2 regions of the Sphingobium sp. TomTYG65 genome follow, and region 1 is predicted to be linked to the other one. Evidence: riboswitches for the same ligand, from Rfam matches in the RefSeq annotation. Region 1 holds a riboswitch; the other holds the start of a gene.

Region 1 (15,547 bases):
GGCAGGAGCCGGACATTCAGGTGGTCGATGTCGATCTGGCGGGCGACCGCACGCTGATGCTGGAGCATGCCGTCACCGACGGAGTCGTGCTGGACGCGTCCGACGCGACCATGGTTTTGCAAAGCCTCGCCAATCTGTGGGGCTACGAAGTCGCGCTGAGCGAGGTGGATGCGGAGAGCCGTAAGGAGCTGAAAAATCACCGTTGCCAGCCACAACCGGGCTGGATCGGCTGAACCGTGGCGTCCTGTCGGCAGGCACGGAGGTCTTATGAAGATTCCATTTCCAAAGCAGCGCCGAAAAGCGTAAATTCCGCCCGGTTTTCGCGAGATGGGCGGGGCTCGCATGATAGCAGGAGAGCATTTTCATGACACATGCCCTCAATGCGCAGGAATGTCTTGAACGGGCCCGGATGCACGAACAACTCGCGGCAACGACCGCTGATGCGTCTGCCCGGATGATGCACCAGGCCATGGCCGCCGAATTTCGCCGTCGTGCAACGATGGGTTCAGTGGATATGGCGCCACCGGTGGTAAACCGGCCCGCGATGGAATTGTGCCCGCCCGCTGCGTGAAGCGTTAGGCGTCAATCAAATTCCGTTCCCCGCTTCTCGACTTCGCTCGAAGCGAACGAAAGGGTGGCGTTCAATCGCAAAAGATAAACGTCCATGATCCATCCATGCCGCTGCCGCAGCAGGGCGCGCTGCTCGACGATCTCTGGTCCCACCCTTGCCAGCGGCCCCTTCGCCAAAGCCTGCTGCTCCATGCCAAGATAGGCGCCCCACCAGATTTCGATGGCCTCGGGCTCCAGCGTCTGAAAAGCGCAATGCCCGTCCAGCATCACCACCAGATCGCGCACGCCCCGCGGCCAGCCCTGCTCCCGCAGCTGCCTGCCCGTGGTGATCAGCACCGGATCGGCCAACCGATTGAGGCAGATGCCGTGCGCGGCGGTCAGCGCCTGGATGCTGGTAATCCCCGGAACGACGCTGATCTCTATGTCAGGTCCCAGCCGCTCGGCGATCCGAAGGCTGCTGTCATAGAGCGAAGGGTCGCCCCATACCAGCAGCGCCAGCGTGCCGCCTTCTGGCAGATGCGCTGCGATCTGCTCCATCCAGATCGCCGCGATCGCATCATGCCAATCGATAACCGCCTCGACATAGGCGGCCTGATCGGCGCGCGCCGGCATGTCGAATTCGACGATGCGCGTCCCGCCCGTCAGCACCTCTGCGCAGATCGCCCGGCGCAAATCGATAAGGTCCGATTTCGCCTCGCCCTTGCGGGGCAGCAGGATCAAGTCAGCTTCATTCATCGCGCGCATCGCCGCGCGGGTGAGATGATCCGGATTGCCCGTACCGATGCCGATCAGGGACAGCCGGATCATGCCGCACCTGCGATGAGGTGGAAGAAGCTGCCCGTCACGCATCCCCTGCGCGACCCACCTGAAGCGACAGCCTCCCCCGCTGCGTCGGTCACATGGGCTAGGGGTTCGTCGGGTTGCTCGATAACCCTCGAATAATGAAATTCATGGCCGCGCAGATCGTTGCCCGTATCATAGCCGCCCATGGCCGAGAGCAATCGCGCCCGGCGGTAGCCGAGTTGCAAGCTCCGTTCGGCAAAGCTGCTCACGAGCCCCAGCAGCCCGGCCATCTTGTGCGCCCGCCCCTCCGCGTCGATGATCGCCTGTCCCAGCACCATATAGCCGCCACATTCGCCATGGACCGGCCGATCCTGGGCATGACGCCGCAAGCCTTCGAGAAAGCGGGCTGCTCCGGCAAGGCGCGGCGCGTGCAATTCGGGATAACCCCCCGGTAGCCAGATGACATCGGCCCGCGCGTCGGGCACTTCATCGGCCAGCGGGGAAAAGGGCAGTATCTCTGCTCCCGCCGAACGCCAGCTCGCGAGCATATGGGCGTAGGTGAAGGAAAAGGCGGCGTCCTGCGCCAGAGCGATGCGCTGCCCCGGCGGTCGTCCGCGATGGCTTGGCAGCGCGCCACAGGGCAGGGCGCTGGCCGACGCCCGCACAGCGGACAGGTCCACATGAGCCTCTACGAGATCTGCAATGGCGTCGATCGCCTTGTCGGCCTCCCTATGCTCCCCTACCTGCACCAGGCCCAAGTGGCGTTCCGTCAGGGCCAGCACGGTGGACCGAGGCACCGTGCCCAGCACCGGCAACGCAATCTCCTCCATCGCATCGCGGATCATCGCTTCATGACGCGGACTGGCGACCCGGTTCAGGATCACGCCGGCGATCCGAACATCTGGCCGCATCGTGCGAAAGCCCTGTGCAAGCGCTGCCGCGGACTGGCTCTGCCCCGAAACGTCGATGATCAGGATGACGGGCCAGCCAAGCGCCGCCGCTATATCGGCGCTGCTGCCATTGCCGCTGCTGCCCTTCGCCCGCGCGCCATCGAACAGGCCCATGACGCCCTCGGCGATCGCCAAGTTGGCGGACGCGGCTTCCCCGGCGAGGCTCCGGATCAACTCAACGCCCATCGCCCAACTGTCGAGATTGAACGCCGCCCGCCCGCTCGCCAGCTGATGATAGGCGGTATCGATATAGTCCGGCCCGCATTTAAAGGGCTGCACCCGAACGCCCCGCCGCGCCAGCGCCCGCAGCAGGCCCAGCGTGATGACCGTCTTGCCGGAGCCTGATCGCGGCGCGGCGACAAGGATGCCCGGCGTCATTCCTCCGATCCGGCGAAGCGAGAGTCGGCCGAATTTGGACGGAAGCGCCGGTCATATCCGGGCGCGTAGAGCTGACTTTCCACAAAGTCGCCATCGCCCAGCACCGGCCCGACCAGGATCAGCGCAGTGCGTTCCGGCCCGTCGGCAGCCTGCGCCTCGATCGTCGAAAGCGTGCCGCGCTCGATCTGCTGGTCGGGCCAACTCGCCCGCCACACGATCGCGGCTGGACAGTCCGCGCCATAGAGCGGCGATAACTCCTCAACGACCGTAGCAATATTATGGATCGACAGATGGATGGCCAGCGTCGCCCCCGTCGCGCCGAACGCCGCCAGCGTCTCGCCCGAAGGCATAGCGCTCGCCCGTCCCGGCGTCCGCGTCAGGACAAGCGATTGGCCCAGCCCTGGCAGGGTCAACTCGGTCCCCAATGCCGCCGCCGCCGCCGCGAAGGAGGGAACGCCGGGCGTCACCGTGTAAGCAATCCCCAGCGCCTTCAGCCTGCGTATCTGCTCCCCCATGGCCGACCAGACCGACAGGTCGCCGGAATGAAGCCGCGCCACATCCTGCCCGGCCGCATTGGCCTCGACGATGATGCCGATGATCTCGTCCAGCGTCAGCGGCGCGCTGTTCACGATGCGCGCGCCCGGCGGGCAGTGGTCGAGTAGCGCGCGCGGCACCAGCGACCCGGCATAAAGGCAGACGGGTGATGCGGCGATCAGGTCGCGGCCGCGCAAGGTGAGCAGGTCGGGCGCGCCGGGCCCCGCGCCGATAAAATGGACAGTCATGCGGAAACTCCTTCGGCAAGGGCGCAGGTCGCCTGCCCATCGACTGATATGATGCGGGTAGAGATCAGCCGCGCGCCCGGCCCGGCAGCGGCCAACGCCACCGCCTCGGCTACGCTGCCGGTCCCGTAAGCGGTCAGGCTGGCGGCGGATCGAGTGGGTGTTTCGACGCCCTCGACGTCCGCAGGCTCGATAAGAATAAGCGGAGCCGCGAGCGCCTCGGCGAGCGATGCGAGCAAACCAGCCTTGTGGCTTAGCGTCGCGATGGCATCCACAGCGACGGCATGCGTCGCCAGCGCCGTTCTCAGCGACTCCTCATCCGCAACGCTGCGGCAACCGAAACCAGCGACGATCACAGCGTCACGCTCCACTGCACCAGCGGATAGGCGGCTTTCCAACCCCGTCGCACGCCCAGTGGCGCGGCGCTCGCCATCTCGATCCGGAGCAATTCGCCGCCCAGCCGCTCATGCCATTGCGCCAGCAGGGCTTCCGATTCCAGCGTCACGGCATTGGCGACCAGCCGCATCTTCCCACCGGGAAGGCCGACCACCGCCCCCAGCAGCGCCTCGCTCAATCCTCCGCCAATGAAGATCGCATCGGGCCGGTCGCGGCCCTCCAATATGGCCGGCGCACGGCCTTCGACAACCGACAGCCGGTCAGCCCCCAGGCGCGCAGCATTGGCGCGAACGCGCGCGGCGCGCACCGGATCAGCCTCGAACGCGACCGCCTGCGTTGCCGGATGGCTGAGCAGCCATTCGATCCCGATCGATCCCGAACCAGCGCCAATGTCCCACAATGTCTCGCCCGGACGCGGGGCGAGCGCGGACAGGGTCAGCGCGCGAACCGGCCGCTTTGTGATCTGCCCGTCATGATCAAACCAGCTGTCGGCGATGCCACTCGCGCGCGGCATGACGTCGCCATCGCCTTCCATGGCGATCCCCACCGCGACCGGATGCGCCACATCATCCCAGGCAAAGCCATCTGCCCGGACAGCCCGGACGCGTTCACGCGGTCCGCCCAGCGCTTCCATGACATGCAGCGTCGATGCGCCGAAACCAACCTCCGCCAGATAGGCCGCAAGCTCCCCCACCGCCGCCGCGTCGCGCAGCAGCAGGATCGCCCTGCCACCCGGCGCAAGGTCGCGCCGCAGCCGGGCCAGTGGGGCGGCGTGGAGGCCATGGCAGGCGATATCCTGCAACGCCCAGCCGAGCTGCGCTGCGGCGATCGAGAAGGTCGACGGAGCCGGATGCGCGATCCACTCGCCCGGCTCCAGATGTCGAGCGATGCTCGCCCCCGCCCCGAACCAGAAAGGATCGCCCGATGCGAGAAGCACCACCGGCTCGCCGCGCCTGGCGAGCAGCGGCGCAATCCCATGCTCAAAGGGGACTGGCCAGGTCAGACGTTCCGCCTTAAGGGGAGGCAGCAACGCCAGCTGGCGCGGCGCGCCGGTGACGATGCGGGCTTGCTCCAGTGCGGCGCGGGCAGCGCCGGAGAGGCCCGCCGCGCCATCCTCGCTTATGCCGATGATCGTCAGCCAGGGACCCTCAGCCGCCATGCGCAACATCCTCATCCTGGGCGGGACCACCGAGGCAAGCGCCCTTGCCAAGGCGCTTGCCGAGCGCGGCGATCTTGCGGTGCTGAGCTATGCCGGGCGCACGGACAATCCCCGTCCGCAACCGGTGCCCGTCCGCGCCGGCGGCTTTGGCGGCGTTGCGGGTCTCGCTGCCTATCTGAAGCAGCAGGCAGTCACGCATCTGATCGACGCGACCCACCCATTCGCCGCCACCATGAGCGCTCATGCCGCGGAGGCGGCACAGGAGGCGGGCGTTGCTCATATGATGCTGACCCGCCCGGTCTGGGAAGCGGGGGAGGGCGACCGTTGGACCCGTGTGGCTGATATAGCGGGCGCCGTGGCTGCGCTTGGCGGAGAGCGGCGCCGCGTCATGCTGGCGCTCGGCCGGATGCATGTCGCGACCTTCGCCGCGCAGCCGCAGCATCATTATCTGCTCCGCTTCGTGGATGCGCCGGACGAGCCGCCTGTGCTGCCGCATCACCATCTGGTCGTGGATCGAGGGCCCTTCACGCAGGCGGGCGACCTTGCCCTGATGCGCGCACAGCGGATCGATCTGGTCGTCGCCAAAAATGCGGGCGGGGAAGGCGCGCGGGCGAAGATCGATGCCGCGCGCGCGATGGGCCTGCCCGTCATCATGATCGATCGCCCGCCCTTGCCGCGGACGCAGGTCGCGCACAGCATCGGCGAAGTGCTGGCCTGGATCGATCATTCGGCCCAACGCGGCGTGTAGAGGATCGGGGAGCCCGGCCGTTCGATCAGCCGGCTGCGGCTTGATCCAATAATGACCATCGTGCGCATGTCCGCCATCTCGGCCGTGGCGTCGCCCAGGCGGACGATGCGCAATTCCTCCTCCGGTGTGGAAACGGCGCGGGCGAAGAGGATCAGCCGGTCGGGGCCGCACTCCTCCCGCAATATGTCGAGTGCGCGGGCAAAGCCGTCCGGCCTCGCCTTCGACCGGGGATTGTAGAAGGCCATGGCGAAATCTGCCTGCGCGGCGAGGCGCAGGCGGCGCTCGATCAGCGGCCAGGGCTTCAGATTGTCGGAAAGGTTGATGGCGCAAAAATCATGGCCCAGCGGCGCGCCAGCCCGCGCAGACGCGGCGAGCATTGCGGTGATGCCGGGCAGGATACGGATATCAATCGCGCGCCAGCTCTCCGGCCCCGCCTCCAGCGCTTCGAACAGCGCGGACGCCATAGCGAACACGCCCGGATCGCCGGACGACGCGATCACCACCTGCTTTCCTGCCGCTGCCATTTGCAGCGCATGGGCAGCGCGCTCCAGCTCCACGCGATTGTCCGAAGCATGGCGCGTCAGGCCGGGTCGTTCAGCCACCCGCGCTACATAGGGCGCGTAGCCGACCAGATCACTCGCCTCGCCCAATGCCTCCGTCACTTCGGGCGTCACCAGTTCTTCCGCGCCGGGACCAAGCCCCGCCACCGCCACCCAGCCAGTCATGGCCGCCGCCCCTGACCGTGGACGAGCAGGATGGAGAAATAGCCGGTGACTGCCTCCGCTTGTCCAAGCGGCGTGATCTTCTGATCGGCCATGGTCGCATATTCGACCAGCCAGGCGCAGTCCTGCTTGCCCGCGGCCTCAACCGCCCGTCGAAGCTTGGGCAGGTTGCGGCCGATCTTCATGACCACCAGCGCGTTGGTGTCATGGATGCGCCGGGCGAGTTCCTCTTCGGGCAGGGTCGCCATCAGCACCGTCAGGACATCGTCGCCCCAGCTGATGGGCGTACCGCTGGCCGTCCAGGCGCCCGACATGCCGGTGATGCCGGGGACGATCCGCACTGGCGCGGAGAGGCGGCTGTGCAAATGCATGAAGGAACCATAGAAAAAAGGATCACCTTCGCAGAGGACGACGATGTCCTCTCCCTGTGCGGCTAGGGTATCCAGATACCCGGTGCAGTCGGCGTAGAATTCGGACAGCAATTGGTTGTAGCGCGGGTCGCTGACCGGAATTTCGGTCGTCACTGGATATTCCATCGGGAACTCGATGGCGTCGGCGCGCAAAAGCCCTTCCACGATGCGGCGGGCATGGCCGTGGCGGCCGGGCTTGCGGAAATAGGCGATGTGTCGGGCGGAGCGGATCAGGCGGTCGGCGCGCACGCTCATCAGGTCCTGCGCGCCGGGACCCAGGCCCACCCCATGAATGACGCCGCTCATTCCGCCGCACTCGCCAGCGCGTTGACGGCGGCCACGGTCATGGCGCTGCCGCCCAGCCGCCCCTCGACGATGCAGCAGGGGACAGGCTGCGCCTCCCAAAGCGCCTCCTTGGACTCTGCCGCGCCGACAAAGCCGACCGGACAGCCGATGATCGCCGCGGGTCGGGGGCAGGCTGGATCTTCCAGCATGTTGAGCAAGTGGAAGAGCGCAGTCGGCGCATTGCCGATCGCCACGACTGCGCCCTCAAGGTGCGGACGCCACAGCTCCAGCGCGGCGGCTGACCGCGTGTTGGCCATGGCGCGGGCGAGACCGGGAACTTGGGCATCGGCCAGCGTGCAGAGTATCGGATTGGCCGCAGGCAGGCGCGCGCGGGTAATCCCCTCGGACACCATGCGCGCGTCGCACAGGATCGGCGCGCCCGCCTCCAGCGCAGCGATGGCGGCGGTGGCGAAGGTCGGGGAGAAGCGGATGCGCGGGGCCAGCTCCACCATTCCGGCGGCGTGGATCATGCGGACGGCCACCCGCTCTTCCTGCGGAGAGAAGCGGGCCAGATCCGCCTCCGCGCGGATGGTGCGGAAGGACTGGCGATAGATTTCCGCCCCATCCTTTTCATAGACATGCGGCATCAAACGACTTTCGAAGAGGGTGAAAATCTGGGCGGGCGAGAGCCCCGCCTGAAGCGGCGGCGCGCCCGCGCGGGCATTGCGGGCGATGTCAAAACGGCCGTAGCGCCCGGTCAGCACGACCGCCGCCTGCGACGGCCGCGCGCATCCCTTGGCGCATCCGGAGACATGAAGCCCCGGAACATGCGGTGCGAGTCGGATCGCAAGTTCACGCGTGGCAACGCTCGCCTGCGGACAGGCGGGCGCGCCGGGACAGGCATCGGCGCAAAGGCGCGGGTCGGCAGGATCGTCCGGCGCGGCATCGCTCCCTTCCAGCAGCACTCCGCGCCAAGGGGTCAGGCGCACTGCCTGCGTGCCATCCTCCATCGCGGCAAGCAGGGCGTCCGCCTCGATCCGTCCGAAGGGCGCAGCGCAAAACGGCCCCGGCGCCTCGGCCAGCGCAGCGGCGCGCGAACGGGGAGGGGCAGGAGCCTCGGCACCGGGTAGCGGCGCCAGATGCCGCGCCATGCGCCCGGCCTGCACGCCTCCGCTCGCAACGAACCAGTGGGCGAGGCGGATCAGCGCCTCCACTGCGTCTTCCGCCGTGACGGGAACGCCGCGCTCCCGCCCATTGGCCCGCAGGATCAGCCCGCCGCTCGTCCCCCGTTCGATCCGAAAATCCGCCGGAGCATCGTTCAGCACCGGCGCAGGCCCGGCATCGATCGCAAAGCCGATCTTTCCGGGCAGTTCCGGCAGTTCATTCCTGCGCGCGATCAGTTCGGTGGCGATCGATGCGCTGACGTCGCCCGCGACCCAGTCCGGATTGATGATCAGCGGCGCGCGCATCTCCCGCCACGGGTCAGCCTGCGCCAAGCCCAATGCGATCAGCTGCTCCATCAGTGCGCGATGCTCTGCTTCCCGCACGCCCCGCACCTGCAACGCCGCCCTGTTGGTAAGGTCGATATGCCCGTTGCCATGACGCAAGGCGGCCTCACAAAGGCCCAGCACCTGGACCCGGCTCATCCGCCCGAGCGGGGGCCTGACGCGCACCAGCAGCCCGTCGCCCGCCATCATCGGCTGCCAGGCCGTGGGGCACCAGCCGCGCACGGCGGCGGCGCGCTGCGCCTGCTCCTGCATTGCTCACGTCCTCCACGCCCACGCCACGACAAGCGGACCGCACGTGCGGGCGCGCAGGACAAGCCGCACGCCAGCACGGCCGCAGCCGCACCCAATTTCGTCGCTCAAACGGAGAACCGAGCCGTGACCATCCCCTGGATCATGGCAAGAGCGACCTTTGCTCCGGCAGGTCTCCTGGCTTGCGGGTCATAGCGTCGGCATGGGGCCTTCCCGGATCGCTCCAGTGGCTTGACCGTCCCTTGATTGAGGGTGCGGCCTGTCCTTGCCTCGCTCGCCGCTCACAGTTGCAGGGACAGCCGCGGATTAGGGAGGAGAGCCTCCCGCACCGCGTTCCCATTTAAGCCCCTTGCGAGGCACCGGCGCGATCGATGGACCGGGCGAGCCCGGTCCGCTGCGCTTCATAAGGGCGATGTGAGCGAAAGGGAAGTGGGCAGCGACGGCTTGCTTGCGCCTGCCCTCACCGAAAGCTAGTCCCTTCGCCGAATAACAACATGGAGAGAAGATAATGAGCGATCTCAGCTTCGACGCGACCAGCCGTTTCCTCGAAACCGCCAATGGCCGCCTTCATTATCATGAAGCCGGATCGGGTCCGGCGTTGCTGCTGCTCCATGGCTCTGGTCCCGGCGTCACGGGCTGGGCCAATTTCCAGGGCAATCTGCCCCTCTTCTCCCAGCATTTCCGCACGATCATCCTCGATGCGCCCGGCTATGGCAAAAGCGATCCTGTGGATGGCGATCCGGTTGCGGTGGCGCGTGACGCAGTGGTCGCGCTGATGGATGGCCTGGGCATCGATCGCGCCCATATCCTGGGCAACAGCTATGGCGGCATCGTCGGCGGCCATCTCGCCGCCTCGCATCCACAGCGGGTGCTGCGCTACATCACCATCGGCGGGATCGGGTTCAACATCACCTCCACCTTCCCCAATGAAGGGCTGACCCGTCTGGTCGATTTCATCGAGGACCCCACGCGCGAGAACATCATCGCCTGGTTCGAATCGATGGTTTACGACAAGTCGATCATCACCGACGAGCTGATCGACATGCGCTTGAAGGCCGCGCTGGAGCCGGTGACGATGGAGAGCAGCCGCAAGATGTACACGCGCGCCGCCCTCGGCTTCATCGCACAGTCGATGAGCGGGCCGGGCGTGTCGCAGCGGATCGATTATCTGGGCAAGATCCAGGCGCCGACCCTGATCACCTGGGGCCGCGATGACAAGGTCAGCCCGCTCGACGGCGCATTCCTGCCGATGCGGGTAATCCCGAACGCGGAACTGCATGTGTTCCCCAAATGTGGGCATTGGGCGATGATCGAATGCAAGGAGCGGTTCGAAGAGCTGGCGCTGGGGTTCTTGCTGGGGGAGGGGGCCTAAGCCTCCCTCTCTCCCGTTCGCCCTGAGCTTGTCGAAGGGCCTCTTCTTTTTTAGGCGAGAGAGGCTTCGACAAGCTCAGCCTGAACGGAGGGTAGGTTAGGCGCGTGTCCTAACGCCGCACCACCACCGAATGCCAGTCCATCCGCTGTTCCCAGCCGCGCCGCTCCAGTTCCGGCACATCTTCCTCGCTCTGCGGCTTCCCGAGGCATAGCAGGCCGAGGCATTCCCAACTGGCCGGAATCTCCAGCATCGCGTCCACGCCTTCGGGCTCCATGATCGACACCCAACCCATGCCGATGTTCCGGGTCCGCGCCGCCAGCCACAGCGTATGCACCGCCATGACACAGCTGTAGCGCCGCGCCTCCGGCATGGTGACCGCGCCCAGATGATGGCCGGTCTCCGTCCCATCGTCGCAATAGACAGCGAACAGCACCGGGGCCTCACGCAGGCCATGCAGTTTCAGGCTGCGGTAGAGCTTGTCCTGATCCCCTTCATATTCCTTCCCCGCCGCCCGCACCTGCGCATCCACATGCGCCGCAAGCCGCTCCCTGAGGTCAGGCGTTTCGATCCGCACGAACCGCCAGGGCTGCGACAGGCCGACCGAGGGCGCACGGTGCGCCATGCTCAGCAGCCATTCGACGTCGCGTTCATCGATGGGATCGGTGCGGAAATGGCGTATGTCCCGCCGCGCCCGCACCAGCGCCTCGAACTGGGCGCTGTCGATCGGGGTGATGGCGGGGATGCTCATGATCAGAACTCGATGCCCGCCTGCGCCTTCACGCCGCTGCGGAAGGGATGCTTGATCAGCGTCATCTCGGTGACCAGATCGGCCGCCTCGATCAGCGCTTCGGGCGCGTTGCGGCCGGTGATCAGGACATGCTTCATCTCGCCCCGCGCGGTCACGGCCTCCAGCACCTCGTCGACCGGCAGATAGTCGTAGCGCAGGACGATATTAAGCTCATCGGCCAGGACCATATCATAGGCGGGGTCGGCGATCATCCGCTTTACCTCTTCCCATGCTTCGCGGGCGAGCGCGATGTCGCGGGTCTTATCCTGCGTGTTCCAGGTGAAGCCTTCGCCCATGGGCTTGAACGTGACATTGTCAGAAAACGCATCGAACACCGCTTTTTCTCCGGTCGTCATCGCGCCTTTGACGAACTGGACGACGCCGACCTTCTTGCCGTGACCGATGGCGCGCACCACCATGCCGAGCGCGGCGGTCGTCTTGCCCTTGCCCTTGCCGGTATGGACGATCAGCAGGCCCTTTTCCTGCGTCTTGGTCGCCATGATCTTGTCATGCGCGGCCTGCTTCTTCTTCATCTTCTCGGCATGTTGTTCGGGGGTGCGTTCGATCATGGGCGGTCTTCCTTCAGGCTGGACAGGAGCATGGCGGCGCTGTTCGACTTGGGCTTCCAAAGGCCGCGGTCGAGCGCTTCGTACAGGCGGGCGGCGGTTTCGCGCAGCGCGGCAGGGTTCGCCTCCGCCATGAAGGCGCGGACGGTCTCATCCTTCAGGAAGGCGGCGTGGACGGCGTCGAAATGATGGTCCTTCACCGCATGGGTCGTGGCGGCGAAGGCGAAGAGATAATCGACCGATGCGGCGATCTCGAACGCGCCCTTATAGCCATGGCGCATCATGCCCGCGATCCATTTGGGGTTGGTGACGCGCGCGCGGACGACGCGGCCAATCTCATCCTCCAGCGTGCGGATGACGGGGCGCTCAGGGCGGCTATGGTCGTTGTGATAGGATAGAGGCTTCTTGCCGGACAGATGCTCGACGGCGGCGGCGATCCCGCCTTCGAACTGATAATAATCGTCGCTGTCGAGCAGGTCATGCTCGCGATTGTCCTGGTTCTGGACAAGGGCGTCCGCCTCCGCCAGCCGCTGGGCGAACAGCCCGCGCTCTGCATCGCCCTCCACTCCGCCGCCATAGGCGTAGCTCCCCCAATCGAGGTAGATGTTCGCCAGATCAGCCCTGTCGTGCCAGAGCCGCTCATCGATCATCGCCTGCAAGCCAGCGCCATAAGCGCCCGGCTTCGATCCGAAGACCCGGCTGCCCGCCCGGCGGGCGGCGTCCTTCTCCGGCAGGCCCTGTGCGACAAGGGCGGCGCTTTCCGCGCGATGCCGGGCGGCGGCGGGATTGTCCTCGTCCGGCTCGTCCAGCGCCATCACGGCGCGCGCGGCGCTGTCGATCAGGTCGATCTGTTCCGGGAAGGCGTCGCGGAAGAAGCCTGACACGCGCAAGGTCACATCGACGCGCGGCCGGTTCAGCTCGGCGATCTTCATCACCTCAAAGCCGGTGACACGGCCCGACGCCCAATCCCAGCGCGGCCGCACCCCCATCAGCGCCAGGGCTTGCGCGATGTCGTCGCCACCCGTCCGCATATTGGCCGTGCCCCAGGCGGACAGGGCGATGGAGCGGGGATAGTCGCCCTCGCGCTGCAGATAGTCCTGCACGATGAGGTCGGCCGACCGCTGGCCAAGGTTCCAGGCGGCGACGGTCGGCACAGAGCGCGTATCGACCGAATAGAAATTGCGCCCCGTCGGCAGCACATCGGGCCGGCCCCGCGTCGGCGCGCCGGATGGGCCCGGCGGCACGAAGCAACCGTCCAGCGCCTTGAGCAGCGCCGCCTTCTCCGCGTCCCCGCACGCATCGACGCGCGGCGCGAGGTCCTGCCTGATCGCGTCGAAAACAGCCGCGCTCTTTACCCCCGGTGCCGCCGCTCCGCTGTCGAGCAGATCGATGGCGTAGAGTTCCAGCCGCTCCACCATGTCGCCAGTGGTGCGCCATGGCTCCGTCGAAAGCGTCTGGAGCAGTCCCGGCTTCGGCCCCGTCCAGGGCGCGCCCATGGCGCAATCGAGCGGATCGAAGCCCAGCCCCAGATCATCCGCCAGCGTGCGCAAGAGCGACTGTTGCCCTTCCTGCTCCATCCCACGAGGGCAGCGGGCGAGCGCCAGAAGCAGGTCGCGACGCAGCGGACCTTCCGGCGACCGGGTGAAGACATGCAGCCCGTCGCGGATCTGCATTTCCTTCAATTCGCACAGATAATTGTCGATCGCGGCCAAGGCATCGTCCCCGCTGCCCTGCGCCCCTGCGTCCTTGTCGAGCCCCTGGCTGGCGGCGAGCGCAAGAATGTCCTTGCGCAGCGTCTCCAGCCGCCGGGGGTCCATGCCCGCCGCAAGATAATATTCATCGACCAGGGCCTCCAGTTCCTTGAGCGGCCCATAGGTCTCAGCGCGCGTCAGCGGCGGCGTCAGATGGTCGATGATGCACGCCCCGATGCGCCGTTTCGCCTGCGTGCCTTCGCCCGGATCATTGACGATGAACGGATAGATTTGCGGCACCGGCCCCGCGCAGATTTCGGGGAAGCAGCTTTCCGACAGCGCGATCGCCTTGCCGGGCAGCCATTCCAGATTGCCATGCTTGCCGACATGCACGACCGCATGCGCGCCGAATTCGCGGTTCAGCCAGATGTGGAAGGCGAGATAGCCATGCGGCGGCGGCAGCGCCGGGTCGTGATAGCTGCTCTTGGGATCGATATTATAGCCGCGTGCAGGCTGCACCGCCACGGCGACATTGCCAAAGCGGTGGACGGGGAGGTGAAAGGCGTCGGCCTGGAAGAAGGGGTCGCTCTCTGGGCTGCCCCAGCGTTCGATAATCGCCTCGCATGCGCTTGCGGGAAGCGCGCGGAACGCCGCCTCATAATCCGCCAGGGAGAGGGAAGGGGAGTCCCCCGACCGCCGCAGCGAAGCCGGAGAGTTGGTCACGCCGCCCATCATCAGGCGCATTAGCGCAGCGCCGTCGCCCGGCGCGTCTGCGGTAGCATAGCCTGCCTCCGCCAGCGCGCAGAGGATAGCCGCTGCGCTGGCGGGCGTGTCCAGGCCAACGCCATTGCCGATGCGCCCGTCCTTGTTCGGATAATTGGCAAGGACCAGCGCCACGCGCCGCTCTGCCACCCCCGTTTGCGCAAGTTTCGCCCAGTTCGCAGCCAGTTCAGAAACGAAGCTCACGCGATCATGCAGCACCTTGGGCACCACGATGCTGCATTCGGTGCGCTGATCGAACCGCGCGGCGGCCTTGAAGGCGACGGCGCGCGTGAAGAGGCGCCCGTCCACTTCGGGCAGCGCAATGTGCATGGCCAAATCCCGCGGCCCCAACCCACGCGCGCTGGCCTCCCACACGCTTTGCTCGGCGCTCGCGAAGATCGTCTGCAGGATCGGGCAGTCCGCCTGCTCCAGGATCGACGGCGTGCGCGGCTCCCCCGGCGCGGATGCGGCGAAGGCGGTGGCGTTCAGGATGACGTCGGGCCGTGTCCCCTCCATCAGCTTCTGGAGAAAGTCGCGGGCAAAGGGCTCGCGCAGCGCCCGCACATGGACCGGCAGCACATTGAGGCCCGCCTGCTCCAGCCCCGCGATCATCGCGTCCACCGCTTCCAGCGTTCCCGCGATCAGCAGGGCGCGGTAGAAAAGGAACATCGCGGTGGGCTGGCCATCACGCCAGCGGCGCTTCACCTGATCCAGCACGGGTCGCTCGATCCCCGGCAGATACAGCCCCGCGTCGGCGACAGGCACCGGCGCATCGGGCTCTCCAGCGTCCATGCCGGCCAGCCGCGCGGCGGTCTTCAGGAACGCCGTCGCGTTCGCCACGCCCCCCTGCCGCAGATAGTCCCGCAGCAGCTCGCACGTTTCGGGCGGCAGGGTAGAGGCGGCGCGCAGGTCCGGATCGTCCTCCCGCCCGTCCGCAATGGCGGCAAAGGCGATGCCCTTTTCCCGCGCCACATTGGCAATCTCATCAATGCCATAGGGCCAATAGCTCTTGCCCCCCAGCAGCACCACGCAGACGAACTTGGCGTTGGCGATCACCTTCTCGACATAGAGATCGACCGAATAGGGATGCTTCAATTGAAGCAGGTTGGCGAGCCGCACGCTGGGTCCGCCATCCCCCAGCGCCGCCGCCGCGCTCGCAAAACAGGCAAGGTCGCTGTCCGCCACGGTCAGCAGCACGATGTCCCCCGGCGACTGGCCGAGGTCGATCGCTTCATCTCCATTGGAGACGGTGCCGGGCGTGGCGGTCAGCAGGTGCATCAGGCGGCGGCCATTTGCTGGGACAGCGCCTGCTCGATCTCGGCGCGGTCCAGCCCCGCCTGACCGATCACCACCAGGCGCGAGCCGCGCTGTTCATCCGCCTGCCAATGCCGGTCATAATGATGCTGGATGCGCGGACCCACGGCCTGGATCA
Region 2 (15,547 bases), on a different replicon from region 1:
TCCGGCAAGTCGCCGCGGCGGTTAGCCATCGGGAGCGCGGTGAGACGCTGATCCGCTCCATGGAGCGCGATCTTGCCAGCCTTTCCCCGGCCCGGCGCAGCGGAGTGGCGGCTTATTATCAGCGGCGCGGCTATATGACGGGAACGGGCACGCTGGTGGATGAGCTGATCCGGCGTGCCGGCCTCACCAATCTTGCGGCGAAGCTCGGCAAACCGGCGCTGGCGCAGGTCCCGTTGGAACAGTTGATTGCGGCGAAGCCCGACTGGCTGATCGTCGAGAGCGGAAGCGAGAAGGTGGTCGATCAAGGGACGGAGATGCTGCAGCATCCGGTGCTGCGATCCATCCCGCGCATCCGGGTGCCGCAAGCCTGGACGGTGTGCGGCGGCCCCGCCTATGTAGAGGCCGCCCGCAGCATCGTGGCTCAGGTGAACGCCACGTCGGGCCATTGAGGGGCGAAAGATCACGCCCGCCCCTCCAGCCTGCCGTCAGAAACGGACACGCACGCCGCCAAAGGCCGAGCGGCCGTAGGTGTTGTAGCCATAGACGGTGGCGTATGCCTCATCAGTCAGATTGTCGATGCGGCCGTATATTTCCAGATTCTGCGTGATCGGAAAGGAGGCGCGGACGCCCAGAAGCGCATAGCCATCGATCCGCTGCGTCAACGTCGCATTGTTGAAGCTGTCACTCACCATGGTCAGCGTGGCCCCCGTGGACAGGCCGAACGACCAGTCATAATCGGCCGAAACACTGACGGCGTTGGTGGGGCGGCGCGGCAGGCGAGCGCCGGTATCGCGGTCGCGCGCATCGATATAGCTGTAGGCGGCCGTGACCGCCAGCGCATCGACCGGCCTCAGCGTCAGCATCGCCTCCACCCCCTTGGCGCGCGTGCGGCCAAGATTGAAGTAGCGCGATGTGCCGAAGTCGAAGTCGATCTGGTCGCGAATGTCCCGCTGAAAAGCGGTGAGCGAGAGGATCGCCCGATTGCCGTCGAGCCGCTGGTCGATGCCGATATCATAGCTTTTCGACTGTTCAGGACTAAGGGTGCTGTTGCCGCTGAAGCTGTCGTAAAGCTGATAGAGCGATGGCGCCTTGAAGCCTTCGCCATAGCTTGCGCGGAAGTTGGTCTGCCCTGCATTGGGCGTGTAATTGGCGTTGGCGCCCAGCGTGGTCGCGCCGCCGAACTGGCTATGGTCGTCATGACGCACGCCCCCGGTGAGCGCCAGCCCGGTGAGCGGCTTCACCACCGCCAGTGCATAGACGCTGTCGATATTCGCCCGGTGGCTTTCGGTCGAACCGAAGCCGGTGAAATCATAGTCGGGTCGTTCATGCTCATAACCGAAGATCAGCTTGGCTTGATCGACCGGCTGATAGACACCTTCATATTCGAAGCGCAGGTTGGTGCCGGAATAGCCATAGTCGCCGAACGGAGAGAAATAATCGCGGTCATTGCGGAACCAGGTGACGGCGGCACGCTGGGTCAGCTTGCCATCGAGCAACGCTAGATTGAGACCCGCATAACCAACATATTGGTCAAGCTTGCTCTTGTCGGCGGTGTCCATCGGCGCACCGAAGAACACATCGGTGTCCAGATCCGCATGAATATAATAGCCACGCAGATCCAGGCTGAGATTGTCGGTGAAGCTGAGCTTCAGCTTGGCGTGGGTGGCGATATTTTCATAACCGTCCTTCTCCGTGCCGCCCTGTGCAGCGGAAATCCCATCCGTCCGGAAATAGGCGACGCCCGCACCGCCCGAGGCAATGCCGCTGGTGCCTGACACATCGGCCTTGGCATTCAGCGTGTCGGCATAGCCATAATCGACCGAGGCGGTGCCGCCGAAGCCCTCGCCCGGCTCGCCACTCATAATGTTGATGACGCCGCCGATCGCCTGGCTGCCATAGACGACCGAGTTCGAGCCGCGCAGGATTTCGACGCGCCGGATATTGCCGGTCAGCAAATTGCCAAAATCATACATGTCGCCGATGCCGCTCGGATCATTCACCTTAACGCCGTCCAGCAGCACGAGCGTCTGCGTCGTTTCCGCGCCACGGATCGAAATGCCGGTGACGCCGCCCACGGCATCCGCGCGGTTGAACCGCACCCCAGGCGTGGTGGCGATCAGATCGGCGATGCTGACATTCTGGCGGGTCTCGATCGTTTTGGCATCGATAACGGTGACGGCTTGGCCGACTTCATCGCGCGGCTGCTGGATGCCGAGAGCAGTGACGATAATGTCGTCATTGTCCTGCGCAAGCGCGGGGGTAGCGGCGAGCAGCGCCAGCAGCGAAATTCCGGTCCTGATCATCTTTGTCTTCCCTGAGCGTCAAGCGACTCTGGGACGGAGGCTTCCGCTCGAACGGCCGGCTTGCGGCAAAGGACAGACGCCAGCGCCCCGCCCCGCACACCGATGCGGCCCCCGCCGCTTCGCGTCGCTCAGACGGAAAACACCGTGCCCGGGCCGGTCCCTGGACCCAAGGCAAGAGCGACCATGCGCCGGCAGGTTTCCTGGCTCGCGGGTCAGGGCAGCGATGCACGGGCCTTCCCGGGCTGTTTTTGCCCAGTGGCCGGTCACCCTCGCCTTCCCCTTTCGAAGGCTACGGGTTCCCAAGTGCATCGCGCTCACCGCTTACAGTTGCAGGGACAGCCGCGGAATTGGGCGAAAGCTCGCCCGCACCGCATTCCCTTTCCGGCGCGATCTTCTTGTCGTGAACGGTTGCCCGCTCACGCGCCGCGCCATAGGGGAAAGACAAGGTTCTGCCAAGGAGTGGATCGATGCGATTGCTGGGCGCGGTGCTGGCCGGGGGGCGATCCAGCCGGTTCGGAAGCGACAAGGCGCTTGCCGTGCTGGCGGACGGACGGACGCTGCTGGAGCATGCGGCGGCCGCGATCGGGCCGCATGTGGAAGCCGTGGTGGTTTGCGGGCGGACGGTCGAGGGCATGATGAGCCTCACAGACCGACCCGCACCGGACATGGGGCCGCTCGGCGGCCTCAACGCCGCGCTGCATCATGCGGCTACCCAAGGTTATGACGCGGTGCTGACGACCGGATGCGACATGCCGCTTTACCCGGCTGCGCTCGCGGAGGCGCTGACCGGCGAAGGAGCTGCGGTGCTGAAGGGACAGCAGCTGGCGGGATATTGGCCTGCTCCGCTCGCGGCCGAACTGGACGCGCATCTGGCCGAGGAGAATAACCGGTCCATCTATGGCTGGCTGGAGCGGATCGGGGCGCGGATCGTCGAGCGACCGGATATAGTTTTGCCCAACATTAATCGGCCGGAAGATCTGGCCGGGCTGGGCGATGTCTGAGCCTGTCGATGCCCCTTGCCTTCCTTCCAACTAAGGTAGGGACATCGACAGGCTCAGGGCGAAGCTGCGGAGGGTCCAGAGTTCAGGCTTGCAGAGCGACGCTCGTCGCGACCTCCACAGGCATGGCCGTGCCCGCCACCGCTTCACCAATCAGAAGCAGGGTCGGATCTTCATCGCTGATCGTCGCTACCAGGAAGGCGAGCGCGGACAGCTTGCCGCGGATCAGCCGTTCGGTGGGAAGCGACACGTTGACCGCAACCATCACCGGCGTTTCGGGATCGCGCCCGGCGGCGATCATCTGGCGGCTGATCTCTCCAGCAGCGGCGCGGCCCATATAGATGCCGAGCGTGCCGCCAGGGCGAGCGAGCGCATCCCAATCGAGCTTCAGCGGCTCGCCAGCTTTCAGATGCGCCGTCACCAGCGTCAGGCCGCGCGCCACCCCGCGCAGGGTGAGCGAAGCGCTGCCGCTCGCCGCCGCTGCACTGGCAGTGGTGATGCCCGGGCAGATGTGGAAGCGTATGCCGTCAGCGGCGAGATGCTCCATCTCCTCGGCGGAGCGCCCGAAGATGGATGGGTCGCCCCCCTTCAGGCGCACGACGCGCTTGCCAGTCTTCGCGGCGGCGAGGAGAAGGTCGTTGATGCTCTCCTGCGCCTTGCTATGGCGACCCGAACGCTTCCCCACGCTGACCCGCTCGACACCTTCGGGGATCAGGTCGAGGACGCCGGGACCGACCAGCGCGTCGTAGAAGACAATATCCGCCGCCGCGATCAGCTTCTCCGCCTTGCGCGTCAGGAGGTCCGGGTCACCCGGCCCCGCGCCGACCAGCCATACTTCACCGGGAGCAATAAGGTCATTCGGCTGCATGGAGCGTCTCCTGCGGAATTTGGGCGAGGATGTTGGCGAGCGCGGGGCGGCACGATCCGCAATTGGTTCCCGCGCCGATCGCCTTGCCGATGGCAGGCACATCCACCAGGCTCTGCTCGCGGATGGCGGCCATGATCTGATTAAGGCCGATATCGAAGCAGACGCAGATGGTTGGCCCCTTGTCCGGCTGGTTGCCGGGACCCCGCGCAGCGAGGACCGACGCTCCCACGTCTTCGGCCTCCAGCTGGCTGATGAGCCAATCGCGTGAGGGAAGCAGGCCGGTCTTAGTGACGATAAGGATGCCCGCGAGCTTTCCATCCGCGATGATCGCCACACGGCGGGTGCCGCGCGTCATGTCGATGGCTTCGACCCGATCGCCCTTGGGCAGACAAGCTTCGAGGCGGGCGGCATCGCCATTTCCCGCGACTTCGTAGAGTGCGCCGCCCGGCACGGTGACGCGGGTCGCCCATAGGCAGGGCACTTTGGCGGGCTGCTCACCGCGCAGGATCAGGAAGCCCTTCCACTCCGTAGCCACCTTCTCGATACTGGCGGGAGTCAGCTTGAAGCCGGGCTGACCGGAATGCGGATCGACCAGCGGACGGGGCAGCAGGCCGGTGCGGCCGCCGGTCGAAATCTGGTCCGTCCAGTGGATCGGGGTGAAGATCTCGCCTCGGCGCTGGCCTTCGTTATAGCTGACGCGGAAGATGCTGTTGCCCTGCGCGGTCTGAACGCGGGCAAGGTCGCCGTCGAGGATGCCGAGTTCCTCCGCGTCTGCCGGGTGAATGTCCACCAGCGGCTCCTCGCGGTGACGGGCGAGCTTGGGCGAAAGGCCGGTGCGGGTCATGGTGTGCCACTGGTCGCGATAACGGCCGGTGTTGAGCGTCATCGGCCATGCTTTCAGTGGCTCTTGCAGGTCCATCTGCTTGGTGAGGACCAGCCGCGCCTTGCCGTCGGGAGTCGAAAAACGTCCATCGGCGAAGGGCTTCTCTCCACCCCAGCGGAAGGGCTCCATCGCGTCATAAGCATCATTGCCGATGGTAGCTTGGGCGCGCAGGTTGAGCACGCGCTGCCCGTCATTCTGATAAGCGGTCAGACGCGCATGCTCGCGCCAGATGTCGGCCGGCCGGTCATAGGCGAAGGCGTTGCGCCAGCCCATTCGACGGGCCACTTCCGTGACGATCCACCAATCGGGCTTCGCCTCGCCAGGCAGCGCCAGGAAAGGACGCTGGCGGCTGATGGTGCGGTCGGAATTGGTGACGGTGCCGTCCTTCTCACCCCAACCAGCGGCGGGCAAGCGGACGTCAGCATGCACGCTGCTGTCGGTGTCGGTCATGATGTCCGACACGACCAGGAACGGCACGGACTCCAGCGCTTCCCGCACGCGATTGGCGTCGGGCAGCGATACGGCGGGATTGGTCGCCATGATCCACAACGCCTTGATCCGGCCCTCGTTGATCGCGCGAAACAGGTCGACGGCCTTCAGACCCGGCTTGGTCGCCATCTTCGGCGCAGCCCAGAAGCGGCCGACACGCTCCACATTTTCCGGCGCGAAGTCCATGTGGCTGGCGAGCGTCGAGGCAAGCCCCCCGACTTCGCGGCCGCCCATCGCATTGGGCTGGCCCGTGATCGAAAAAGGCGCCGCGCCCGGCTTGCCGATGCGGCCGGTGGCAAGGTGGACGTTGATGATCGCGTTGACCTGATCCGTACCGCGGATCGACTGATTGATCCCCTGGCTGAACATCGTGACCGTGCGCGGGGTCGCGGCGAACAGCCTGAAGAACTGCTCCAGCAGCGCGGGCGCAATGTCGCAGGTCTTGGCGGTGGTCCACAGGTCATGGCCTGTGCGGATGTGCTCCCAGAAGCCCTCGGGGGCGTTCACATGATCGGCCATATAGGCAGGATCGATGATGCCTTCCTGCGCTACCCAAGCGAGCAGGCCGTTCATCAGCGCAACGTCGGTGCCGGGCTTGACCGGCAAATGTATGTCCGCACCTTCGCAGGTTTCGGTGCGGCGCGGATCGATCACGACCAGCTTGGTGCCGCGTTCGGCGCGGGCGGCCTGGATGCGCTGATAGACGATGGGGTGGCACCAGGCGGTGTTGGAGCCGACCAGCACGATCAGGTCCGCTTGCTCCAGATCCTCATAGCTGGCGGGCACCACATCCTCGCCGAAGGCGCGATTGTGACCAGCCACCGCGCTCGACATGCAGAGGCGGCTGTTGGTGTCGATGTTGGATGAGCCGATGAAGCCCTTCATCAGCTTGTTGGCGACATAATAGTCTTCGGTCATCAACTGACCCGAGACGTAGAAAGCCACGCTGTCAGGGCCATAGCGATCGATCGTTTCGCGGAACTTCTTCGCCACCGTGTCGAGCGCCTTGCCCCAGCTAGCCCGCTTGTCGCCGATCATCGGATGCAGCAGGCGGCCTTGCAGCCCCACCGTCTCGCCCAGATGCGTGCCCTTGGAGCAGAGGCGCCCGCCATTGGCCGGGTGCGCTTCGTCGCCCTTGATCGTCACCGACCGAGGTCCGGTCGGCGTGGCCGAAATGCCGCAACCGACGCCGCAATAGGCGCAGGTGGTGCGGATGGCCTCAGTCATGCTCTTACCTCTTCTTCCCGAGGAACAAGAATTGGGTGGAGGCGCATGCCGCAAGGGATGGCCAGCAGGCTGCCCCCACCCAGATCCCCGCCGTTATGGCTGGGGACCGGAAGCTCACGCAGCCGCCTTGAGCGCCGTAGGACGAGCGATCAGGATGCGATCGCTCTCTTGGCGGACCTCAATGGTCGGCGTGCAGCCTTCGTCCGCGCCCTGCGCCTCGCCCGTTTTCAGGGCGATGTTCCAGTTGTGCAGCGGACAGGCGACGCTGTGGCCATGGACGATGCCCTGGCTCAACGGCCCCTTCTTGTGCGGGCATTCATTGACCAGCGCGAAAACATGGTCGTCGCCGGTGCGGAACACCGCGATTTCCTTTTCCCCGGCAATCTGCACCGTGCGGGCGCCGCGCTGGGGAATGTCGGCCAGCGTTCCGATGTCGATCCAGTCGGTCATGTCGTTCACTCCGCAGCGATGGCGATGGGTTCAAGCGGCTGGTGCAGTTCGGCGTCCGCACCGGCTGCGCGCTGCGCCCAGGGATCATCCTGAGAGAAGCTCTGCGAATAGAGGAACCGGCTGCGGAGCGCCTCGCGGCCGGCCTCATCTTCCACGATCCGGCTCTTGATATATTCGACCCCCACGCGCTCGATCCACGGCGCGGTGCGTTCCAGATAGCGCGCTTCCTCGCGGTACAGCTGGATGAAGGCAGCGCAATAATCGAGCGCTTCCTGCTCGGTCGCGACCTTGCACAGCAGGTCGGTGGCCCGGACATGGATGCCGCCATTGCCGCCGACATGCAGTTCATAGCCTGAGTCCACGCAGACCACGCCGAAATCCTTGATCGTCGCCTCCGCACAATTGCGGGGGCAGCCGGATACGGCGATCTTGAACTTGTGGGGCATCCACGACCCCCAGGTCATCCGCTCCGTCTTGACGCCAAGGCCGGTGGAGTCCTGCGTGCCGAAGCGGCACCATTCCGACCCAACGCAGGTCTTCACCGTGCGCAGCGACTTGCCATAGGCGTGACCCGACACCATCCCCGCGGCATTCAGGTCGGCCCAAACGGCGGGCAGGTCTTCCTTCTTGATGCCGAAAATGTCGAGACGCTGGCCACCGGTCACCTTCACCATCGGCGCATCATATTTCTCGACCACATCGGCGATCGCGCGCAATTCACGTGGATTGGTCAGGCCGCCCCACATGCGCGGGACCACCGAGTAAGTACCGTCCTTCTGGATGTTGGCGTGCATGCGCTCATTGACGAAGCGGCTCTGCTGATCGTCGACATATTCGCCGGGTAGCGCGCAGAGCAGATAATAGTTGAGCGCGGGGCGGCAGGAGGAGCAGCCATCCGGCGTGGACCAGTGCAGCTTCTGCATCACCTCGGGGATCGAACGCATATTCTGCGCCACGATCTCGCGGCGGACATCGTCATGGCCGAAGCTGGTGCACTTGCACAGCGTCTTGGGACCCCACGGGACGTCATCGCCCAAAACTACCGCCAGCAGGTTTTCCACCAAGCCCGTGCAACTGCCGCAGCTTGCGGAAGCCTTGCAGCTGCCGCGAACAGCATCGAGGCTGCAATTGCCCGCTTCGATGCAAGCGACGACCTGGCCCTTGCTGACGCCGTTGCAGCCGCAGATCTCGGCATCATCCGAGAGCGCCGCAACGGCCGCCTTAGGGTCCAGCGCGCCTCCTCCCGAGGCGAAAGCCTGGCCGAAGATCAGCAGGTCGCGGATGTCGGCGACATCCTCTTCGCGCTTCAGCAGGTCGAAATACCAGCCGCCATCGACGGTATCGCCATAGAGCACCGCGCCGATGATCTTGTCGTCCTTAACGACAACGCGCTTGTAGACCCCGCGCGAGGCGTCGCGCAGGACGATGTCCTCGCAGCCCTCGCCGCCCGAGAAATCGCCAGCCGAGAAGACATCCAGACCGGCGACCTTGAGCTTGGTCGAAGTGACCGAGCCCTTATAGCCGGTGTGCTGGTCGGTGAGGCCGTCGGCGAGGCTGCGGCACATGTCCCACAGCGGCGCGACGAGGCCGTAGACATTACCGTCATGCTCGACGCATTCGCCGACCGCGAGGACATCAGGGTCGCTCGTGACCATGTGGTCGTCGACCTTGATGCCGCGATTGACTTCCAGACCAGCTTCGCGCGCCAGAGCGGTCGAGGGGCGGATGCCGACCGCCATCACCACCAGGCTCGCCGGAATTTCGCGGCCGTCCTTCAGGCGGACGCCCTCGACCTTGCCGTCGCCGTAAATCTCGTCGGTATTAGCCCCGGTCAGGATGGTCTGGCCGCGCCCTTCCAGCGCGGTCTTGAGCAGCCAGCCCGCCGCTTCATCGAGCTGCCGCTCCATCAGCGTGTCCATGAGGTGAATGACGGTCACCTTCATGCCGCGCAGGGTCAGGCCATGCGCGGCTTCCAGGCCGAGCAGACCGCCGCCGATCACCACCGCACTGCCGCCGTTATTCGCGGCTTCCAGCATGGTGTCGACATCCTTCATGTCGCGGAAGCTGATGACACCGGGCAGATCCTTCCCCGGAACCGGGATAATGAAGGGATCCGACCCGGTGGCGATCAACAGCTTGTCATAGCCAACAGTGCGACCCGACTGGCTCGTGACGGTCTTGGCGGTGCGGTCTATCGCCGTCACCGGATCACCCGCGATCAGCTCGATATTATTTTCCGAGTACCATTCGCGGCTGTTGATGATGATGTCATCAAAGCTCTTTTCCCCGGCCAGGACCGGCGAGAGCATGATGCGGTTATAGTTCACATAAGGCTCTGCACCGAAGATGGTGACGCGATAGCGCCCCGCATCGCGTGCCAGCAGTTCCTCGATCGCGCGGCAACCGGCCATACCGTTGCCGACAACCACCAGATGTTCACGAACATCGTCCGAAGGCACGAAGATTTCCTCTTCGTTGGCCGTCTCCGGTCCGCTGTTTTTCTGAAAATCCATCCCTTGACTCCAGAATAAAAAAAGCCGCCATCCGGACCCCTGGGCTTTGAACCCAGAGGTCTGGATGGCGGCTTTGCCATCATTAACGTCTCTACTGCCCATCAGCGGGCGGCTTCGACTATGGTAGAAGGACAACCTCGTCCTTTGCATCGCAGCATAAGCGAAAGGCAGGGAGGGTCAAGCGATTCCTTCGGCTAATTTCCCAAACCACCTGCTCTTTCGCAGATGCAAAAGGACGGCGGCTCCTCTTTCGAGTGCCGCCGCCTCCCCTCCACGTAACTTGTATCAGATGCGCGCGCCGCTGCTCCATGTTGCGCGCCAGCGGGCACGGACCAGCGAGATGCCGAGGAAAGCGACCACGGCAAGGCCCGCGAAGATCAGGAAGCCCGGTGCGAAGCTGCCGGTGAACTGCTTGGCGATGCCCAGCGACGACGCAAGATAGAAGCCGCCAATGCCGCCAGCCATTCCGACCAGCCCGGTCATGACACCGATTTCCTCTTGGAACCGCTGAGGCACGAGCTGGAACACCGAGCCGTTGCCGATGCCGAGCGCGAGCATCGCGGCGACGAACAGACCAAGCGCCGAGAAGAGCGTCGGGGCGTAAGCAACACCGGCCAGCGCCAGGGCAGCAGCGATATAGACCATCATCAGCGCCTTCACGCCGCCGATCTTGTCAGCCAGCGCCCCACCCATCGGACGGACCAGCGAGCCAGCGAAGACGCAACCTGCCGTGCAGTAGCCCGCGACGATCGGGGTGAGGCCGAACTGATCGGTGAAGTAGATGGGGAGCGACGCGGCCAGTCCGACAAATCCGCCGAACGTCACTGAGTAAAAGCCCATCAGCCACCAGGCGTCGGCGCTCTTCAGGGGGCGAAAATAGTCCGTCAGCTTCTTGGGCGCGGGCGCGTTCGGCGCGTTCTTCGCCATAATCATGTAGGCGATGAAAACGATGGTCAGCGGAATGCAGGCAAGACCCAGCACCGAGTTCCAGCCGAACAGCTTGGCCAGCACCGGCGCGAAGAGCGAGGCGAGCACTGTGCCCGAATTGCCCATGCCGGCGAGGCCCATGGCCTTGCCCTGATGCTCTGGCGGATACCAGCGGCTCGCCAGCGGCAGCGCGATGGCGAAGGACGCACCGGCAAAGCCCAGGATCACGCCCAGCGCCAACGTGCCGCCAAAGCTGTTAACGCCCATGAACCACGCAGCGAAGAGGCCAAGGATAACAATCACCTGGCTGATCGCGCCGGCCTGCTTGCAGCCAATGCGATCGACCAACAGGCCGTTGACGACGCGCAGCAGCGCGCCCGCCAGCGTGGGGACGGCGACCATCAACCCCTTTTCAGCGGGCGTCAGGCCCAGCGTCTTCGAAATCGACGGCGCGAGGGGACCGAGCAGCACCCACACCATGAAGGCAAGGTCGAAATAGAGGAAAGCGGCGATCAGCGTCGGCGTGTGGCCAGCTTTCCAGAAGCTGGTCGGAGCCGCCTGCCCCTCTGCGCCTTTCTCGCTGTCCCAATAAGCAGTTGCCATGATGACGTCCTTCAATCTTGTGAAATGGACACAAAAAAAGCCGCTCTCCGGACGCTCGTTCTTCACGAGATCCGGCCAGCGGCTTTGCTGCAAATTCTGTTTGAGGAGAGCCCGACCCCATCCTTGGGCGTGCTCATCCATAAACGCGCTTCGTCGCGCGATCTTGATCTTATCTAATGATTCGTTTCATGTTGCAAGGCACAATTTTTTCGCAGAAGCGGACCACTCCGCCCGCTGCGTCAGGCCCGGGCTAAAAACTCGCCAGAAAATCCTCTATTCTTTCGGGATCGAACACGCGTCCATCGAAGAACCTGTCCGGCCCCAACGTCAGTTCACCGCGCTTCGATCCCACGGCCAGCGGCGTGGCAACCGCGCCTTCCACCTTCATGCTGGCTCCGGGGATCGGCACATTGCTTTCCGCGAGCGCCCGGCGGAAAATGTCGGGGCGGAATACCGACCCGGCCTTAGCTACATTCTCCGGCGTATGCTCCACCATCTTCCAACGGACCATCTGCGAATAGAGCCAGAGCGCCTGACTGCGCCACGGGAAGGGCGTGGCCTCCCGAGAAAAAAGCATGAAGTCCGGCATTTCCAGCGGCGGCATGTCGGCCCGCGCTGTGATGCGGCCGGACAGTGCACGCAGGATGAGGTCGGCGGGCTGATCGACGAAATGCGGCTGGGATAGCAGATGCGCCAACGCTTCATGGTTGACGGGCTCATCGCACCAGGCCGCCGCCCTTACCAGCGCCCGGATCAGACCATCCACGGCTTGCGGATTTTCCTCAAGCCAGGGCGTGCGGAAGGCCAGCACCTTTTCGACGCCGCGCTGCCAGATACGCTCGCCAATCGCGACTGCTTCGGCCAGATCGGCATCTACCGCCGCGCTGCCCCAAGGCTCGCCCGCGATGAAGCCGTCAATTTCGCCCGCGCGCATGGCTTCTACCGTCAGCGAAGGCGGCACGACGCGCAGCAGCACGTCCCGGTCGGGATCGACACCCGCGCTTGCCAGCCAATAACGCAGCATGACAGCGTGGCTGGAAAAACGATGGACGATGCCGATCACGGGCTTGCGTTTCCAAAGCCCAATGGCGGCGGCGAAATCATGCGCCGTTCCCAGCGGATCATCCAGCCTGGCGGCGACGTCCGGATCGAGCGCTTGGGCGAATTCCTTCGCCATCACCAGCATATTGCCGTTGACGTTGAGCTTGTAAGGCGCAGAGAGCGGCGCGGGCTGCTGGCTGAGGCCCAGCGTGACGGCGATGGCGAGCGGCGCCAGCATATGCGCGGCCTGCACCTGCCCGAAGACCAGCCGGTCACGTAGCGTCGCCCAACTGGTGGTGCGGACAAGGTCGAGCGCGATGCCCTCTTCCTCAGCGAAGCCCTTTTCCCGCGCTACCGCCAGCACGGCGGAATCGGTCAGCGGCAGATAGGCAATGCGCAGCGCTGTCGTCCCAATGCTCGTCATAGCCCCCCTCCCAACAGGTCGCTGGCCGTGATCAGGGCCTGCGCGACATCCACGATCTTCTTTCCCTGGTTCATCGCACTCGAACGCAACAACGCGTATGCGTCGGGTTCGTTGAGGCCGCGCTGGCTCATCAGGATGGACTTGGCGCGGTCGATGATCTTCCGGTCAGACAGCGCGGTACGCGCTTCGTCCAGTTCGGTCTGCAACCGGGCAAAAGCGTTGAAACGGCGCACCGCCAGTTCCAGCACCGGTTTCACCCGCTCCTTGCGCAGGCCATCGACGACATAGGCGGACACGCCTGCGTCTATCGCAGCGCCGATCATCGATTCATCTGACTGATCGACGAACATGGCGATCGGCCGGGCAAGCGCACGGCTGACCGAAAGCATTTCCTCCAACGTGTCGCGGCTGGGGCTGCCAAGGTCCATCAGCACCACGTCGGGCGCCATGCGTTCGAGCCGCGCGACGAAGCCGCCGCGCGGGGGAACGATATGGATATCGTCATAGCCCGCCTCGCGCAGTCCTTCTTCCAGAACCGTCGCGCGCAGGCCGCTGTCATCGATGATGACGATTCGCATCTGACCCAGCCCTTTTGGCCCTTCAGTGACCGCGATGCTGCGCCGCGTCAATCGGTGCCGGTTGGCCCCGGTTGCCATCGCGTCGCCGCTGCTATATTAGCACAGGCCAGTTTCCGGAGGATCATCAACATGGACATGCACCTGATCGCGCAGCCCCAACGCTCTGCTTTCAGGAAGTTTTTTGTCCATGCCCGCCATCATCCTCTCTCGCCTAAGCTGGTCCACGCCTGACGGCACCACGGTCCTTTCGGATCTCGATTTTCGTTTCACTTCCGAGCGGATCGGACTTGTCGGGCGCAATGGCGTCGGCAAATCGACGCTGCTCGCCATCATCGCACGCAGGCTGAAGCCAAGCGGCGGAACCGTCCAGATCGACGGCACCCTGGCCGAACTGCGCCAGACCGTGCAGGTCAGCCCTGGCGAAACAATCGCCGATCTGTTCGGCGTGCGGGAGGCAATAGCCCTGCTCGCCAAGGCAGAGCGGGGGGACGCCACAGTCGACGAATTGGAGGCGTGCGACTGGACGCTGCCGGCCCGGATGGAGGAAGCGCTGGCGGAGGTCGGCCTCACCGCCGGCCCGGACACGGAGCTGGATAAACTGTCCGGTGGCCAACGCACGCGGGCGGCGCTTGCCGCAGCCGTCTTCGCCAAACCGGACTTCCTTCTCCTGGACGAGCCGACCAACAATCTGGATGCGGAAGGCCGAACCGCGCTCATTGCGCTGCTGGGACGCTGGCGTGCGGGAGCGATCATTGTCAGCCATGACCGCACCCTGCTGGAGGAGATGGATGCGATTGCCGAACTGACCAGCTTGGGCATCAGCCGTCACGGAGGGAACTTTTCATCCTGGCAGGCGCGCAAGGCGGTCGAACTCGCAGCGGCGGAGCAGGACCTAGCCCAGGCCGAAAGGCGGATGAAAGACGTCGCCAAGCGAACGCAGACCGCGACTGAGCGCAAGCAACGGCGCGATGCCGCAGGCGCGCGAAAAGGAGCGAAGGGCGATATGCCGCGCATCCTGATCGGCATGCGCAAGGACCGGGCCGAGGGTTCAGGCGGCGAAGCGGCCCGACTTGCGGAGCGCTTGCGGCTGGAGGCCACCGAGGCCGCAAGTGCTGCACGCGAGCGGATCGAACGGGTCGAGAGTCTGACGGTCACGCTGCCGTCCACGGGACTATCGGCCGGCCAACGGGTCGTCGTGCTGGACCATATCACAGCCGGTCATGCTGGGCGCAAACCAGTGCTCGACGGCTTTTCCCTAAATGTCACTGGACCGGAGCGGATCGCCATTACAGGGGCCAACGGCATAGGCAAATCAACGCTGCTGCATGTCATCGCGGGCACCCTGCCCCCGCTGTCCGGACACATCGAGCGGCGGGTCGATTGCGCGCTGCTCGACCAGCGCGTCGACCTGCTCGACCCGCAGTCCAGCATCGCCGACAATTTCTCGCGTCTGCACCCCCAAGCCACGCATAATGAAGTGCGAGCCGCGCTAGCGCGTTTCCGGTTCCGGGCGGATCTCGCGCTACAAAGTGCAGGGAGCCTTAGCGGCGGGCAGTTGCTGCGCGCGGGCCTCGCCTGCGTGCTGGGTGGCGCGGCGCTACCGCCGCTGCTGATGCTGGACGAACCGACCAATCACCTCGACCTCGACAGCATCACAGCGATCGAACAGGGGCTGGCTGGCTATGACGGCGCGCTGATCGTCGTGAGCCATGACGAGCCGTTCCTGCGCGCCATCGGCATAAATCGGGAAATCCGCCTCGGTCAGTGAGCCGCCGACATGTCCACCCGGGCGGTCGGCTTGGGCGCGATCCAGACCAGCGCGCCTGCAAGGAACAGGACCAGCGCGGCGACGAAGAAGACATGGTTCATCGACAGCACGGTCGATTGCTGATCGACCAGATCGGCAATCATCTGCGGCGTCTGTGCCGCCGATATGCCGGTCCCCGCCAGCGAGGAGCCTACGCCCGGATCAAGCGCGGACACCAGTTCGTTGCGCGCGACACGCTGGCCATTGCCCCAGCCGGTAAGGACGATCGACGTCGAGATCGCGACTGCAAGGGTTCGCAGGAAGCTTTGCATGCCCGCTGCCGAAGCGGTTTCCTCCGGCGGTACCGAGCCCAGGGTCAGCGTCGTCAGCGGGATCATGAAGAAGGGCATGGCAAAGCCTTGAACGACCTGCGGCAACGACAGCGTCCAGAAATCAGCCGTGCTGGTCCAGCTCGATCGCCACATGGTGACGATCC

Evidence for each region. A riboswitch is a leader RNA that binds a small molecule or an ion and turns the genes downstream of it on or off. The one in region 1 is predicted to bind cobalamin.
Region 2: another riboswitch for cobalamin. It lies ahead of ACZ5Y5_RS00520 (TonB-dependent receptor plug domain-containing protein); the one in region 1 lies ahead of ACZ5Y5_RS19440 (cobalamin biosynthesis protein CobG).

Annotation. Positions count from the first base shown of each region.
Region 1 is NZ_AP027331.1:1,233,719-1,249,265, forward strand. It holds gene ACZ5Y5_RS19385 (SpoVR family protein) at 1-233, shown strand, start outside; gene ACZ5Y5_RS19390 (hypothetical protein) at 365-571, shown strand; gene cobF (precorrin-6A synthase (deacetylating)) at 583-1,377, opposite strand; gene ACZ5Y5_RS19400 (cobyrinate a,c-diamide synthase) at 1,374-2,681, opposite strand; gene cobM (precorrin-4 C(11)-methyltransferase) at 2,678-3,463, opposite strand; gene ACZ5Y5_RS19410 (cobalamin biosynthesis protein) at 3,460-3,816, opposite strand; gene cbiE (precorrin-6y C5,15-methyltransferase (decarboxylating) subunit CbiE) at 3,813-5,015, opposite strand; gene ACZ5Y5_RS19420 (cobalt-precorrin-6A reductase) at 5,014-5,763, shown strand; gene cobJ (precorrin-3B C(17)-methyltransferase) at 5,739-6,488, opposite strand; gene cobI (precorrin-2 C(20)-methyltransferase) at 6,485-7,201, opposite strand; gene ACZ5Y5_RS19435 (precorrin-8X methylmutase) at 7,198-7,827, opposite strand; partial or broken gene ACZ5Y5_RS19440 (cobalamin biosynthesis protein CobG) at 8,695-8,940, opposite strand; cobalamin riboswitch at 9,088-9,316, opposite strand; gene ACZ5Y5_RS19445 (alpha/beta fold hydrolase) at 9,443-10,309, shown strand; gene bluB (5,6-dimethylbenzimidazole synthase) at 10,419-11,057, opposite strand; gene cobO (cob(I)yrinic acid a,c-diamide adenosyltransferase) at 11,060-11,665, opposite strand; gene cobN (cobaltochelatase subunit CobN) at 11,662-15,393, opposite strand; gene cobW (cobalamin biosynthesis protein CobW) at 15,393-15,547, opposite strand, start outside.
Region 2 is NZ_AP027330.1:92,678-108,224, reverse strand. It holds gene ACZ5Y5_RS00525 (ABC transporter substrate-binding protein) at 1-449, shown strand, start outside; gene ACZ5Y5_RS00520 (TonB-dependent receptor plug domain-containing protein) at 486-2,303, opposite strand; cobalamin riboswitch at 2,477-2,746, opposite strand; gene mobA (molybdenum cofactor guanylyltransferase) at 2,771-3,304, shown strand; gene cobA (uroporphyrinogen-III C-methyltransferase) at 3,387-4,169, opposite strand; gene ACZ5Y5_RS00505 (molybdopterin-dependent oxidoreductase) at 4,156-6,768, opposite strand; gene nirD (nitrite reductase small subunit NirD) at 6,883-7,218, opposite strand; gene nirB (nitrite reductase large subunit NirB) at 7,224-9,731, opposite strand; gene ACZ5Y5_RS00490 (nitrate/nitrite transporter) at 10,017-11,261, opposite strand; gene ACZ5Y5_RS00485 (CmpA/NrtA family ABC transporter substrate-binding protein) at 11,512-12,726, opposite strand; gene ACZ5Y5_RS00480 (ANTAR domain-containing response regulator) at 12,723-13,304, opposite strand; gene ACZ5Y5_RS00475 (ABC-F family ATP-binding cassette domain-containing protein) at 13,492-15,072, shown strand; gene ACZ5Y5_RS00470 (DHA2 family efflux MFS transporter permease subunit) at 15,066-15,547, opposite strand, start outside.